Aquibium oceanicum: one gene and its partner. The protein of the gene in region 1 interacts with the protein of each later gene in a pairwise test. Links are inferred from orthologs where the notes say so. Each region holds a gene or a part of one and is shown in the gene's direction. Other genes may lie near its edges.

Region 1 (6,906 bases):
GCATGTGAGGGGCATCCTCACCGCAGCCCTCGGCGCTGAAGTGGCGCAGGAGGCTAGCATCCGCCTTGTCCGCTATCATGTGCTGCTCGGGCAGTGCTGGTCTGATGGGGCCGTTTGGCGAGACGGTTCGCGGCGACCTGATGCGCCGGGCTTCCTGCAAGCCTTCGAGACTGCATATGAGAGTGCAGCGCGCGACAACATTGCGCAAGTATCTGAATTTCTACCGATTATTTGCCGGGGAGTTCTTATTTCACCGTGGGCTGTATCCCGTTCGCTTCAAGAGCATGCTAGGGTGCTATCTGAGAAATTCGCTTTCGGATACGCTGTCGGCGGGAAGCCGACCGGCGTTGACGCTGTTATCTCCGGGTCGCTGCTCGAACTTGAGGAAGTGCCAGTACCAATGGATAGATTTGAAATCGGTGGGCGACCCGTCTTCACCATTGAAAGGGTGCGGTGATGCCGTCTCTCGCGGAGCTTCTCGGCGAGACGCTTGATCAGAAGGATCACAATGATCCCTTCTACGGTCGGTTCGGTTTCAAGCGTAATCCGTTTCCGGCGGCCCGAACGATCATTGAGGAGGTGCTATACAATCAGGTCGACGCACGGGATCGGTTTGTCGGCCTCGTGCGAGAGATGCTGGCTGAAGAGCCTCAACGCCGCGCTATGGGTGTCCAAGGCAGCACGGGGGGAGGCAAGACCCACTTCTTGCGGCATTGTCAGTATTTGATGAGGGAGTTCCGGCGAACCTCCGGGCGTCCTTTTGCGGTCGTTGAGATCCTGGCTGGATCAAATTCAGCCTCTCACCTCGTAAGGGAGGTGCTTCGCGAAGCTGATGAGGCCGCCAAACTGTCCGGTGAATATGATCTGCTCACCGCAATCATACGAAGTTGCGAAGATGCAGCAGAGTTCGATGGATTGAAGCAGGGCGAGCTAAAGAACGTACTTCAGCTTCTTTTTAGAGCAAGCCGGCCTGGATTCATGCCGCCAGATCGTGACGGGCGCATGTTGTTCGAACCTCTAAGAGATCTAGCCAAGAAATGGCTTGGAGGTGCGGCGCTGAGTAATACAGAAAAGCGTCACCTAGGTGTCTTTGCTCGGCTCGCTAGCGCAGCGATGATGACACGCAATATGACAGAGCTGCTTGCGTTTGCACGCAGCAAAGGCATAGTTTTTGGAGTAATGCTGTGCCTTGATGAAGTTGAAACGCTTTTTGGTAGTGGATACAGCGCGGCAAAGATACAAGGATATCTACAAGATCTTCGCTACCTCTTCGATGAAGCTATTCGTAATGATGAGGGCTACTCTCTTTTGATGTTGTCGGCGTCAACTCCACGAGGAGCAGCGAATCTTCGCGACTACAACTATCCGTTGTTTCAGCGGTTGGGCTTCGAAGAGGGGTCGCGCGCAGATTTGATCGCCATATCTGACGCGTCGGAAGTTAAAGGTATCGCCGAAACTTATGTCTCTTACGAGCGGCAGCGCGCAGGTTCGAAGGTAGGAAAGTTCCCTGCCATTCTATCTGACGAAGATTTCGAAGATGCCTATCGCACTGCCGCGACCACAGACCGAAGCGTCGCACCCACTCATCTCAGGCGTGTAAATCAAGGACAACTACTTCAAGCGCTTCACTTGATCGTTGAAAAGAAGCGTGACGCGGCCGGATAACCACTCGGACCATACCAAACCTTGATGGTTCATGGTCCGCTCTCAGGCGGATGAGGGTCAGCCTTAGCCGGCCGATATGGGGCGCTGTTCTGCCCTCCGAACACCATTCCTGCCGCCACCTCAGGCGTGGACAAACTTCCTCCTCCCGAAAACATCCCCCCCCCCCACCCCCTGATTTCGCTCGCCCGACTGCCGACTTCCCACTCCCGACCACCGCTTTTCCATCCACACCCCCAAAACCCCGCCCCATACTCCCACCGCCCAAACCAACGGAAGGCGGCGATGGACTGGCAGGTGGTGATCGAGGGGAACGGGGCGGCGCTGCGGCGCGTGCTGGCCGCGCTCGTCGCCATGGCTGGCTTCGACTGTCGGTTTGCGCCGGAGGCGCAAATTTGCCGTGCCGGTGGCACGGCAACAGGCGGAGAAGGCCGGGACGCTGCCGCAGGCAGCGGGAACCCGGCGGGGGACCTCGGGGGACAGTTTACTTTTTTCCGTCCGGACAGCGCGGCGCTCCGGGAAGATCCGCAGGCGGAAAAAAGTAAACTGTCCCCGGCTCCCGGGCGGTCAGGGGAGGGCTCCGCAACGACTGCCGACTGCCGACCGCCGATTGCCGCAACACTCCCCCGCCGGCTCCACCGCGCCGTGCTGCGCCTGCTGCGCCCGGCCGAATCGGCCGCCCGGCGGCTGGTCATCGTGGCGGCCAAGACCCTGCCCGAGACGCCCCCCGAGGCCGAGACGCCGCCCGGGCCCGCGCGGCCGGCACGGCACACCGGCGGGCGGAAGGACAATGCCGCCGTCGCCGTCCTGCGCAGCCTCGGCATTGCCGTGGTGCTTCCGCCGTCCGCCGTTCCCGCGCCCCGGCGCGCCGTCCCTTCCGTGCGCCGCCCGCGCACCTTTATCGCTCTGCCCCTCGTCGACCGGCTGCGCAATCCCCGCGCTGCGCGCCCGCGCACCGTGCCGCCGCATGCCGCCCCCCGCATTCTCTCCTTCGGCGACGCTGTGCCGCATCGCCTGCCGCCGCCGCCGACGCCCGACGATCCGCTCGACGCGACGCGTCTGGTGCTGCGGCTCAAGGCGGTGGCCGAAGCACTCGACGACCTGCCGCGCCAGGCCCGCCGCTTCGTCCGCCTGCAGGCGCTGCGCGCCCGCGCCCGGGCGCAAGGCGCGTGGCGTCGCCTCTCGCCGCTGCGCGTCGGCCGGCCGCCCGGCCAGTTTTGCGCGGCAAGCCGCCGGCCCAGACACGAGATCCACGAGATCCTGCGCGACCTGAACCATTTCGCCCACGAGGCGCTGCCCGATACATCGTAGAGCGGCGCCGCGGCCGCGAAAAATCCGCCAATTCCTCCCGATCGCGACGCGGCCGGGGTTGATGCCGTATGCGCGGGACATGACGTCGCCCGCGCGCTTCCCTGTCCCGACAAAATCTCGTAAGCCTCCCGCGGTCCACGAGGTTTTGTGAATGCGCTGCCCCTACTGTCAGTCCGAAGACACGCAGGTGAAGGATTCCCGTCCCGCCGAGGAGGGGGCCGCCATCCGCCGGCGCCGGGTCTGCCCGGATTGCGGCGGCCGCTTCACCACGTTCGAGCGGGTGCAGCTGCGCGAACTCGTCGTGGTCAAGAAGTCCGGCCGCAAGACGCCCTTCGACCGCGACAAGCTGCAGCGCTCCTTCGACATCGCGCTGCGCAAGCGCAACGTCGAGCCCGCCCGCATCGACCGCGCGGTCTCCGGCATCGTGCGCCAGCTCGAAAGCTCCGGCGAGGCCGAGGTCGCCTCCAGCGAGGTCGGCCGGCTGGTGATGGAAGCCCTGAAATCGCTCGACGACGTCGCCTATGTCCGCTTCGCCTCGGTCTACCGCAATTTTCGCGAGGCCCGCGACTTCCAGGAGCTTCTGGGCGAGCTCGGCGGCGAGGGCCGCGACGGCGACGCGCAGTAGGCCCATGGCAACCTATTCTCCGGTCGATCAGCCGCAGGAGGAAACCGACCGCCGATTCATGGCGGCGGCCATCCGCCTCTCCTTCCGCCACCTCGGCCTGACCGCCGAAAACCCCTCGGTCGGCGCGCTGGTGGTACGCACCGGCCAGGGCGGCCCGGTGATCGTCGGCCGCGGCGTGACGGCACCCGGCGGCAGGCCGCATGCGGAACTCCAGGCGTTGGCCGAGGCCGGCGATGCCGCCCGCGGCGCCACCGCCTACGCCACGCTCGAACCCTGCTCCCACATCGGCCGCGCACCGCCCTGCGCCGACGCGCTCGTGTCGGCCGGCGTGGCGCGCGTCGTCATCGCGACGCTCGACCCGGACCCCCGCGTCACGGGGCGCGGCGTCGCGATCCTGCGCAAGGCCGGCATCGAAGTCGTCACCGGCTGCATGGAGGGCGAGGCGCGCCGCGCCATGGCCGGGTTCCTGTCGCTGAAGGCCAGGGGCCGCCCGTTCCTCACCCTCAAGCTCGCGGTCTCGGCCGACGGGATGCTGGGCCGCAAGGGCGAGGGCCAAGTCGCCATCACCGGCCCGCTCGCCCGCACCGCCGTCCAGACCATGCGGCTGGAGCACGAGGCCGTGATGGTCGGCGTCGGCACCGCCATCGAAGACGATCCCCTGCTCACCGTGCGGCTGCCGGAGCTTGAAGACAGGTCGCCGCTGCGCGTCGTCGTCGATCCGCTGGCGCGCCTGCCTGACACCGCGCGGATGCTGTCCGGCCGGCCGGGAAGCACGCTGGTGCTGACGACCGAAAAGGCGCCGCGCCGTTCGCTCGACCTCCTGCGCCGCAAGGGCGCCGGCCTCCACACCATCGCCTCCGACTATCGCGGCCGCATGGAGCCCCGCGAGATCCTGCGCATGCTGGGCGTGCTCGGGATCAAGAGCGTTTTCCTGGAGGGTGGCGCCGAGACCGCCCGCCGTTTCCTCGATGCCGGTCTGGTCGACCGGCTCCTGCTGTTCAAGGGGGCCGCGACCGTGGGCGAGGGCGGCATAGCCTCGCCGGTCCACGAGGCAACCGTGCCTGCCGAATTCCGCGCAACGGCGGAAAGCCGCTTCGGCGAGGACCGGCTCATTGAATACGAGAGGAGTTCCTGATGTTCACCGGGATCGTCACCGACGTCGGGACCGTGGCCGACGTCCGCCTGCTCAACGAAGGCGTGCGGCTGCGCGTTGAGACCGCCTACGATCCCGCTGGCATCGACATCGGAGCCTCCATCGCCTGTTCCGGCGTCTGCCTCACGGTGGTGGCGCTGCCCGAGGCGGGCTCCAACGCCCGCTGGTTCGAGGTCGAGGCCTGGGAGGAGGCGCTGCGCCTGACGACCGCGCGGACTTGGGACAAGGGAACTCGCATCAACCTGGAACGGGCGCTCAAGGTCGGCGACGAGCTCGGCGGCCATATCGTGTCTGGCCATGCCGACGGAACCGCCACAATCGTCGCGCGCAAAGAGGAGGGCGACGCGGTGCGCTTCACGCTGGAAGCACCGAAGGAGCTCGCCCGCTTCATCGCGCCGAAGGGCTCGGTGGCCCTCGACGGCACGTCGCTGACGGTCAACAATGTCGAGGGCGCCCGCTTCGACGTGCTCCTGATCCAGCATTCGCTTTCGGTGACGACATGGGGCGAGCGGTCGATAGGCGACGAGGTCAATCTCGAAATCGACACCATGGCGCGCTACGCGGCCCGGCTCGCCGAGGCGGCGGCGCAGGGACTGTAGCGGACCGGCAAGAAAGCCCTCCTCGCGTCAAACTGCGCCTTGCCGTTCCGCGCCGATCGGCCTAAGTGACCGGCTCATTCGGAGATATTCATGGCCTCGTCCTCAAAACCCCACCTCCTCATCGTGGAGGCCCGTTACTATGACGGACTGGCGGACGCGCTCCTGGAAGGCGCCAAGGCCGCGCTGGACGAAGCCGGCGCGACCTACGACGTCATCAGCGCTCCCGGCGCGCTCGAGGTGCCGGCGGTCATTGCCTTCGCGCTCGACGCCGAGGACGACGGCACCGAGTACGACGGCTTCGTCGCGCTCGGCTGCGTGATCCGCGGCGAGACGCACCACTTCGATATCGTCGCCAATGAATCGGCGCGTGCGCTGATGAACCTCGCGGTCGACGAGGCGCTGGCGATCGGCAACGGCATCATCACGGTCGAGAACGAGGCCCAGGCCTGGGCCCGTGCCAGGAAAACCGAGGGCGACAAGGGCGGCTTCGCGGCGCGCGCCGCGCTGACCATGATCGCCATCCGTGGACAGCTCGGAGCCTGATCCCGTGAAGGAGGCGACCAGCGGCGACGATCGGGCGCCCCGGCAGGCCAACAAGCGCGGTGCCGCGCGTCTGGCCGCCGTGCAGGCGCTCTATCAGATGGACGTGGCCGGCAGCGGGCTGCTCGAGATCACCGCGGAGTATGAATCCTTCCGGCTCGGCAAGGAGATCGACGGCGCCGTCTATCGCGAGGCCGACGCACAGTGGTTTCGGTCGATCCTGGCCGGCGTGGTGCAGAACCAGAAGACGATCGATCCGGTCATCCACGACGCGCTCACCGAGGACTGGCCGCTGTCTCGCCTGGACTCGACGTTGCGCGCGATCATGCGCGCCGGGGTCTACGAGCTGATGGAGCGGCGCGACGTGCCGGTGGCGGTGATCGTGTCGGAGTATGTCGACATCGCCAAGGCCTTCTATGAGGAGGAGGAGCCGCGGCTGGTCAACGCCGTGCTCGACCGCGTCGCCCGGCGCATCCGCGGCGAAGGCCGCGGCCAGGACGCCCAGTGACAGCGTCGCTCGAGACGCAGCAGAAGGAGGCGCGGCGCACCGCGATCATCCTCGCCTGCGCCAGCGCCATAGTGGGCTCCGCAGCCCCGATCTCCATCTCGACCGGCGGACTGGCGGGATACTACCTGCTCGACGCCGACAAGTCGCTCGCGACCGCTCCGATCACGGCCTACAATATCGGCGTCGCACTCGGCGCCCTGCCGCTCGCGGCGCTGGTGCGCAATGTCGGGCAGCGCAATGCCTTCGTCTCCGGCACCTTGGCGACGGCGCTCGGCGGCGCGATCGCTACGCTCGGCCTCTTCCGCGGCGAGTTCTGGCTTTTCGCCGCCGGGCTGCTGGTCATCGGCTTCGGCGGCGCCTCCGTGCAGCAGTACCGGTTCGCGGCGGCCGACAACGCACCATCGACCTACAAGGCGCGCGCCATCTCGACGGTGCTCACCGGCGGCGTCGCCATGGCAATCGTCGGGCCGCAGGTGGTGATCTTCTCGCGCGAACTCTTCGCCCCGGT
Region 2 (6,933 bases), 1.2 Mb from region 1 along the record:
TCGGCTACCAGCGGACCGAGGAACTGGCCGCCGACCGCTCGGCGCTCGAGTATCTGCGCAAGACGGGCCAGTCGGCGGAGGGCATGCTGAAGACCTTCAGCCGCTTCGCCAGCGCGCTCGCGCTTTCGGGCGCGCGGATCGACCCGTATCAGGTCAGCCACCCGATGCCGCGCGAGCGCATCGCCAATCTCGAAGTCGTCGCCCGCGAGAGCCCGTACTTCGGCAACAAGGACGCCGCCTCGCTGCAGGCGCGCCACGACCTGATGCGCGCCAAGATCGCCGCCTACACCGAAGGACCGAACGCCACGGCGCGGCTGTTCCGCTACGATCCGGTCGGCCTGCCGGCGCGGTATGCCGACGTCGTCAACACGCATCTGCGCGGCAGCCCGGCGAATGCCCTGGCAAAGGTGGACGCGCTGCTGAAGGACTACCCGAAGAACCCGTATTTCCACGAGATACGCGGCGAGATCCTGATGCGCGCCAACAAGCCATCGGAGGCCGCGAAAGCCTATTCGGCGGCGCTGTCGCTCGCGCCGGGCAAGCCCGATCTCATCCAGATCCAGCGCGGCAAGGCGCTGATCGCCACCGGCGACGAGAAAGCCATCCGGCAGGCGGTGAAGGAAATCAGGGAAGCCCTGCGCCCGGACGGCGACAATCCCGACGCCTACTTCCACCTGGCACAGGCCTATGGCCGCCTGGGAGACGTCGGCGAAGCCGAACTGGCGACCGCGGAAGCTCACTTCTATTCCGCTTCCTACAAGGAAGCGCGCATCTTCGCCGCGCGCGCGCAGCAGAAATTCAAGACGGGCGCCCCGGGTTGGGTCCGCGCCCAGGACATCATCAACATGAAGCCGCCGCGCAAATGACGGGCGGCTCCGGCCGGAAAGGGTGACCATGAGGAAGTTTCTCGGTTTCAGCGTCGCGGGGGTCGCCGTCGCGGCGGCGATTGCCATCTCCGGCTTCGCGGCTGGTCCGCAACCCGTCCTGGCGCAGGAAACGGTCGCGCCCGCCTCCATGGACCGCGCGGCGATCGAAGCGATCATCCGCGACTACCTCCTCACCAATCCGGAAGTGCTGCTCGAAGCGCAGGCGGCACTCGAAGCCAAGCAGAAGGAAGAGCAGCGCGTCGCGCAGCTGGAGACGATCCGGGCCGCCAACGAGCACATCTTCTCGTCCGAGCACGACGGCATCTACGGGAATCCAGAGGCCAAATACACGCTGGTCGAGTTCTTCGACTACAATTGCGGCTACTGCAAACGGGCGATGGGCGACATGCTGGCCATGACCGAGGCCAATCCGGACGTGCGCTTCGTGCTCAAGGAATTCCCCATCCTCGGGCCTGATTCGATGCAGGCGCACGTGGTCTCGATGGCCTTTCACAAGCTGATGCCGGAAAAGTACGGCGAGTTCCATGCGGAACTGCTGGGCGGCGCCGCCAAGGCGGACGAAGACAGCGCGATGAAGATCGCTTTGTCGCTAGGCGCCGACGAGGCGGCGATGCGCGAGGCCATGGAAGACCCGGCCATCAACGAGACCTTCGGCAAGACCTACGAACTCGCGAACCAGCTCGGCATCTCCGGCACTCCTTCCTACGTGGTGGGCGAGGAAGTCATCTACGGCGCGCTCGGCCGGCAGGTGCTGGAAGAGAAGGTCGCCAATCTCGAACAGTGCGGCGAGGCGACCTGCTGAGGCGCCTGCCGCGGCGTTCACCCCTCGAAGGCTGTGTAGAGCGCAAGATGGGCACTTGCGCTCTTTCGCTTGAGTCCTATGGCTACTATAGAGGGTCCCGCCGCGTCATAGCGGTCGCGCACGGCTCCAGCGAGCCTCGCGACCGGCGTGCCACGTGGGCGGTTCCCACCGCGTCCGGGGGAAGACCGTCGGTGGCCTCGCGGGCGCGGCGCGACAAGTTTGGAAGGAACGAACGTTCGATGGCGACAAAGAACCCCGTCGTGGACCAGCAGCTCATCAGAGATCTCGCAGGCATCCTGAACGAGACGAACCTCTCGGAAATCGAGGTCGAGCAAGGCGATCTGCGCGTTCGGGTCTCGCGCCAGAACGCTCCCATTCACGCGTTCGCCAATGCACCGGCGCCGCAGTACCAGGAGCGTCCCTCCGGCGCGTCACAGGTCGCCCCCGCCGCGACCACGCCTGCTCCGCCCTCCGACAAGATCGTCCCCTCGCCCATGGTCGGCACCGCCTACGCCGCCCCCTCGCCCGGCTCTCCTCCCTTCGTCGAGATCGGCCAGAAGGTGCGCGAGGGCCAGACGCTGCTCATCATCGAGGCGATGAAGACGATGAACCAGATTCCGTCGCCGCGCGCGGGCACCGTGACGCAGATCCTCTTCGAGGACACCCAGCCGGTCGAGTATGGCGAACCGCTCGTCGTGATCGAGTAGGGGTCGCATGTTCCAGAAGATCCTCATCGCCAATCGCGGGGAAATCGCTCTCAGGGTACTGCGCGCGGCCAAGGAGCTCGGCATCCAGACGGTGGCCGTGCATTCGACCGCCGATGCCGACGCCATGCATGTGCGGCTAGCCGACGAGAGCGTGTGCATCGGACCGCCGCCTTCGCGCGACAGCTACCTCAACATCCACCAGATCGTCGCCGCCTGCGAGATCACCGGCGCGGACGCCATCCATCCGGGCTACGGCTTCCTGTCTGAGAACGCCCGCTTCGCCGACATCCTGGCGGCCCACAACATCACCTTCATCGGTCCCTCCGGCGACCACATCCGGGTCATGGGCGACAAGATCGAGGCCAAGCGCACGGCCAAGCGGCTCGGCATCCCGGTCGTCCCGGGGTCCGATGGCGCCGTGACCGAAGAGAAGGACGCCAGGCGCATCGCCGCCGAGATCGGCTATCCCGTCATCATCAAGGCCTCTGCCGGCGGCGGCGGGCGCGGCATGAAGGTCGCGCACACCGAGGACGATCTCGTGGTCGCACTCGCCACGGCGCGCTCGGAAGCGGGTGCCGCCTTCGGCGACGACGCGGTCTACATCGAGAAGTACCTCGAGAAGCCCCGCCACATCGAGGTCCAGGTCATGGGCGACGGGCGCGGCGCCGGTATCCACCTCGGCGAACGCGACTGCTCGCTGCAGCGCCGCCACCAGAAGGTCTGGGAAGAGGCCAATTCCCCTGCCCTCAACGCGGAGGAACGCGCGCGCATCGGCGGCATCTGCGCCAATGCCATCGCCGACCTCGGCTATTCGGGCGCGGGTACCATCGAATTCCTCTACGAGAACGGCGAGTTCTATTTCATCGAAATGAACACGCGCCTGCAGGTCGAGCATCCGGTGACTGAGGCGATCACCGGCATCGATCTCGTGCACGAGCAGATCCGCGTCGCGTCCGGCGGTGGGCTCTCGGTGAAGCAGGACGACATCCGCTTCCAGGGCCACGCCATCGAGTGCCGCATCAACGCCGAGGACCCGCGCACCTTCACGCCCTCGCCCGGCACGATCAGCCATTTCCACACGCCGGGTGGCCTCGGCATCCGCGTCGATTCGGGGGTCTACTCGGGCTACCGGATCCCGCCCTACTACGACAGCCTGATCGGCAAGCTGATCGTGCACGGACGCAACCGCGTCGAATGCATGATGCGCCTGCGGCGCGCGCTGGACGAGTTCGTGGTCGACGGCATCAAGACCACCCTGCCGCTGTTCAGGGACCTCGTCGGCAACCGCGACATCGCGAACGGCGACTACGACATCCATTGGCTCGAGAAGTACCTGGCGGCCAAGGACTGACCGAAGGTTCCGCGATGGAACGCCCCTTCGCACCCGGCTACCGAATTCCGCCGGACCTGTTGCTCAAGGCCTACTCGACGGGCGTCTTCCCGATGGCCGAGAGTGCCGACGATCCGGAGGTCTTCTGGGTCCGGCCCGAAATACGCGGCATCATCCCGCTCGACGATTTCCACGTGCCGAACAGCTTGCGCAAGACCATCCGCAAGGGTCTTTTCGCCATCGATTTCGACCGCGATTTCGACGGAGTGATCGAAGGTTGCGCCGAGGCGCGTCAGGGCCGCCCCAGCACCTGGATCAACGCACCGATCCGCGAGGCCTACGCGCAACTCTTCGAACGGGGGCACTGCCACACGGTCGAGGCGCGGGTTGGCGAACGGCTCGTCGGCGGCCTCTACGGCGTGACGCTGGGGCGCACCTTCTTCGGGGAAAGCATGTTCTCGCGCGAACCCGACGCCTCCAAGGTCTGCCTCGTGGCGCTGGTCGAACGCCTGCGCGAACGCGGCTTCATCCTGCTCGACACGCAGTTCACGACCGAGCACCTGAAGCGCTTCGGCGCCGTCGACGTGCCGCGGCGGCGCTACGAACGGATGCTGGCGGCGGCGATCGAGGGCGAGGCGACGTTCAGCCCCTAAGCCGTCAGTCCGCGCTCGCGGCCTCCGGCGCCGGCACTTCGGACTCCTGCTTGCAGTCCTTCAGCCAGACGTCGTAGACGGCGTGCTCAACGGCGTTGAGGCCGGGGCTTTCGGCGAACATCCAGCCCGAGAAGATCCGCCGTATCTTGCGGTCGAGCGTGATCTCGTCGACCTCGACGAAGGAATCGGTCTTCGATTCCGCCGTGTCGGGGCTGGAATAGCACACCCGCGGCGTCACCTGGAGGGCGCCGAACTGGACCGTCTCGTCGACATAGACGTCGAAATTGATGATGCGCCCGGTGATCTTGTCGATCCCGGTGAACTCCGCCACCGGATTGGTGATCCGCGCGGGCGGCGCGGGCTCTGCCGCCGTCTCGCTCTCGCTCGATGCGGGGAAATTCTCCTGGATGGTGATCGACTGCGCCGGAGCGACCCCCGTCAGGACCGACACGACGGCGACACAGCCGAGCGAGCGCAACAGGGACGAGAATGCCGTCTGTGTCATGAGCTTCCGACCGTATCCTCTGCGCGACATCTGCGAGCGCCGCCATGATGGCCGCGCCCGATCAACATCCGGTTAACCAAGGATTGTGGCGACAAGTAAACCGTCTTGGCGGCGAGCGTCAGCCGCCCGGCGTCCAGGCGTCGTAATCTCCGGTCACGTGCGGCCGGTCGCCGGGGCGCAGCACCGAGCCCTTCGGACGATAGGCCTTCCAGGTGCCGGTGTGATTCGGCTCGTGCGGCTTCTGCCACTCGCGCGGCTTGTAGTCCTCCGCCGGCGGTGGCGTGTCGACGCGGTGATGCATCCAGCCATACCAGCCCGGCGGGATCCGGGTCGCCTCCGACACACCGTTGTAGATCACCCAGCGGCGCGCGCGGCCTTCGGAGTCCGTGCCGCCCTCGTAGTACATGTTGCCCTCGTCGTCCTTGCCGACGAAGGTTCCGTTCCGCCACGTGTGGAAACGCGTGCCGAGGGTCTGGCCGTGCCACCAGGTGAACAGCTGCAGGAGAAACTTCTTCATCGGATACCTCGCGAAGGCATGGTGGCCTTATGGCGTCGGGCGACCGCGAACGCAAGGGGCGCGTCGCGCAGGGTTCCGCAGGCGTCGCATTCTCCTTGCGCGGAAAACCGGCGTCATGCTTGACGCGCATCAACGAGGCGCCCCAATGGCGCCGCTATTGACGATGATCTGTTCCAGTGCGGCATTTTCGGAGGATATGCGCATGGTTTCCGATCTCATGGCACGGCAGGGAAACTGGCTGTTCCGGTGGCGAAGCTACCTGCTTCTCGGGCTCGCTCCGCTGTTCCTCGTCGCCCTCACCCGGCCGGAAGCGGTCGAGGCCGAATTCGGGTCCCTGGTCGACTCCCTCTACGAGGCCGCCTGCATCGCGCTCGCCTTCGCCGGGCTTGCGATCAGGGCTGTCACCGTCGGCTATGTGCCGGCCGGCACCTCCGGTCGCAACACGCGCGGCCAGCTCGCCGAAACGCTCAACACCACCGGTCTCTATTCGCTGACGCGCAACCCGCTCTATCTCGGCAACGCCGTCATCTACATGGCGATCGCCGCCTTCACGCAGGACGTCTTCGTGGTCGTCATCATGGGCCTGTTCCTGTGGCTCTATCTGGAGCGCATCATCGCGGCGGAGGAAGCCTTCCTGGTGGCGAAGTTCGGCGAGGTCTACCTTGCCTGGGCCAAGCAGACGCCCGTCTTCCTGCCGCGCCTCAAGGACTGGCGCGCGCCGGTCCTGCAGTTCTCGGTCCGCAACGTCCTGCGCCGAGAATATTCCGGCTTCTTCGCGATCGTAGCCGCGTTCTTCCTCGTCGACCAGTTGCACGAGTACCTGACGGAGCATCCTGAAAGCGTCGACCCGACCTGGACGGTCACGCTGGCGGGCGGGGCGATGCTCTACCTGTTCCTGCGCACCCTGAAGAAGCGCACGCGCCTCCTCGACGTCGCCGGCCGTTAGAACGCGGCATCGGACTACGGACGGGACCCGAGCCGCTTCCTAGCCGAGCTTCATCTTGAAGGCGTAGTGGCTGCGTGCGAAGCCCAGCCGCTCGTAGAAGCGGTGCGCGGCTTCGCGCTGCATGTTCGAGGAAAGCTGCACCTGGCCCGCGCCCGCGTCGCGCGCCATGCGAATCGCCGCCCGCATCATGGCTTCGCCGATGCCGCGCCCGCGGATGTCGGCGCGGGTCTGCACCGCCTCGACGGTCATCACCAGGCGCCCCTGCCCCGTCATCATCCGGGTCAGCGTCGTCTGGAACGTGCCGACCACTTCGCCGTCGAGTTCGGCGACGAACAGCGTGTCGCAGGGACTGGCCGAGATGCTGCGGAATGCCTCGAGATAGGAGGGATAGGCCGATTCCTCGACCGTATCGCCATGGCCGCCTATGGAATCGTCGGCGAAGAGCGCGGCCAGCGAGCGGACGTCCTCCTCGCGCGCCTCACGGATCACGGGAACGACTGACGGCTGTTTCAATTTTGTTGTCTCCGGCTATGGTGCGCCCCGTTCTCCGGGCCGTCCCGGCTCTAGCTCCAGCAAAGAGGAAATT

What was found. Proteins that work in one complex are often made in the same cells at the same time.
Region 2: the proteins of ribD (region 1) and accC interact in binary tests that used the Escherichia coli proteins (3 or more experiments, as listed by UniProt). The link is inferred for Aquibium oceanicum from one-to-one orthologs.

Annotation. Positions count from the first base shown.
Region 1 is NZ_CP018171.1:3,585,469-3,592,374, reverse strand. Bases 2,860-5,667 are described here. They hold ribD (bifunctional diaminohydroxyphosphoribosylaminopyrimidine deaminase/5-amino-6-(5-phosphoribosylamino)uracil reductase RibD), read left to right. Parts: upstream 2,860-3,602; coding sequence 3,603-4,733; downstream 4,734-5,667. Other genes in these bases: ribH (6,7-dimethyl-8-ribityllumazine synthase), read left to right, coding at 5,441-5,667; BSQ44_RS17585 (riboflavin synthase), read left to right, coding at 4,733-5,350; nrdR (transcriptional regulator NrdR), read left to right, coding at 3,125-3,598; BSQ44_RS17600 (hypothetical protein), read left to right, coding at 2,860-2,973. Also shown: BSQ44_RS17610 (hypothetical protein), read left to right, coding at 1-457; BSQ44_RS17605 (hypothetical protein), read left to right, coding at 457-1,665; more of BSQ44_RS17600, read left to right, coding at 1,948-2,859; more of ribH, read left to right, coding at 5,668-5,893; transcription antitermination factor NusB, read left to right, coding at 5,991-6,398; BSQ44_RS17570 (MFS transporter), read left to right, coding at 6,395-6,906. UniProt on the Escherichia coli protein: Converts 2,5-diamino-6-(ribosylamino)-4(3h)-pyrimidinone 5'-phosphate into 5-amino-6-(ribosylamino)-2,4(1h,3h)-pyrimidinedione 5'-phosphate.
Region 2 is NZ_CP018171.1:2,369,275-2,376,207, reverse strand. The notes cover bases 1,741-4,575. They hold accC (acetyl-CoA carboxylase biotin carboxylase subunit), read left to right. Parts: upstream 1,741-2,403; coding sequence 2,404-3,747; downstream 3,748-4,575. Other genes in these bases: BSQ44_RS11745 (DUF2155 domain-containing protein), read right to left, coding at 4,384-4,575; aat (leucyl/phenylalanyl-tRNA--protein transferase), read left to right, coding at 3,762-4,379; accB (acetyl-CoA carboxylase biotin carboxyl carrier protein), read left to right, coding at 1,929-2,396. Outside these bases: BSQ44_RS11770 (M48 family metalloprotease), read left to right, coding at 1-866; BSQ44_RS11765 (DsbA family protein), read left to right, coding at 895-1,689; more of BSQ44_RS11745, read right to left, coding at 4,576-4,884; BSQ44_RS11740 (NADH:ubiquinone oxidoreductase subunit NDUFA12), read right to left, coding at 5,003-5,401; BSQ44_RS11735 (methyltransferase family protein), read left to right, coding at 5,604-6,347; BSQ44_RS11730 (GNAT family N-acetyltransferase), read right to left, coding at 6,387-6,860. UniProt on the Escherichia coli protein: This protein is a component of the acetyl coenzyme A carboxylase complex; first, biotin carboxylase catalyzes the carboxylation of the carrier protein and then the transcarboxylase transfers the carboxyl group to form malonyl-CoA.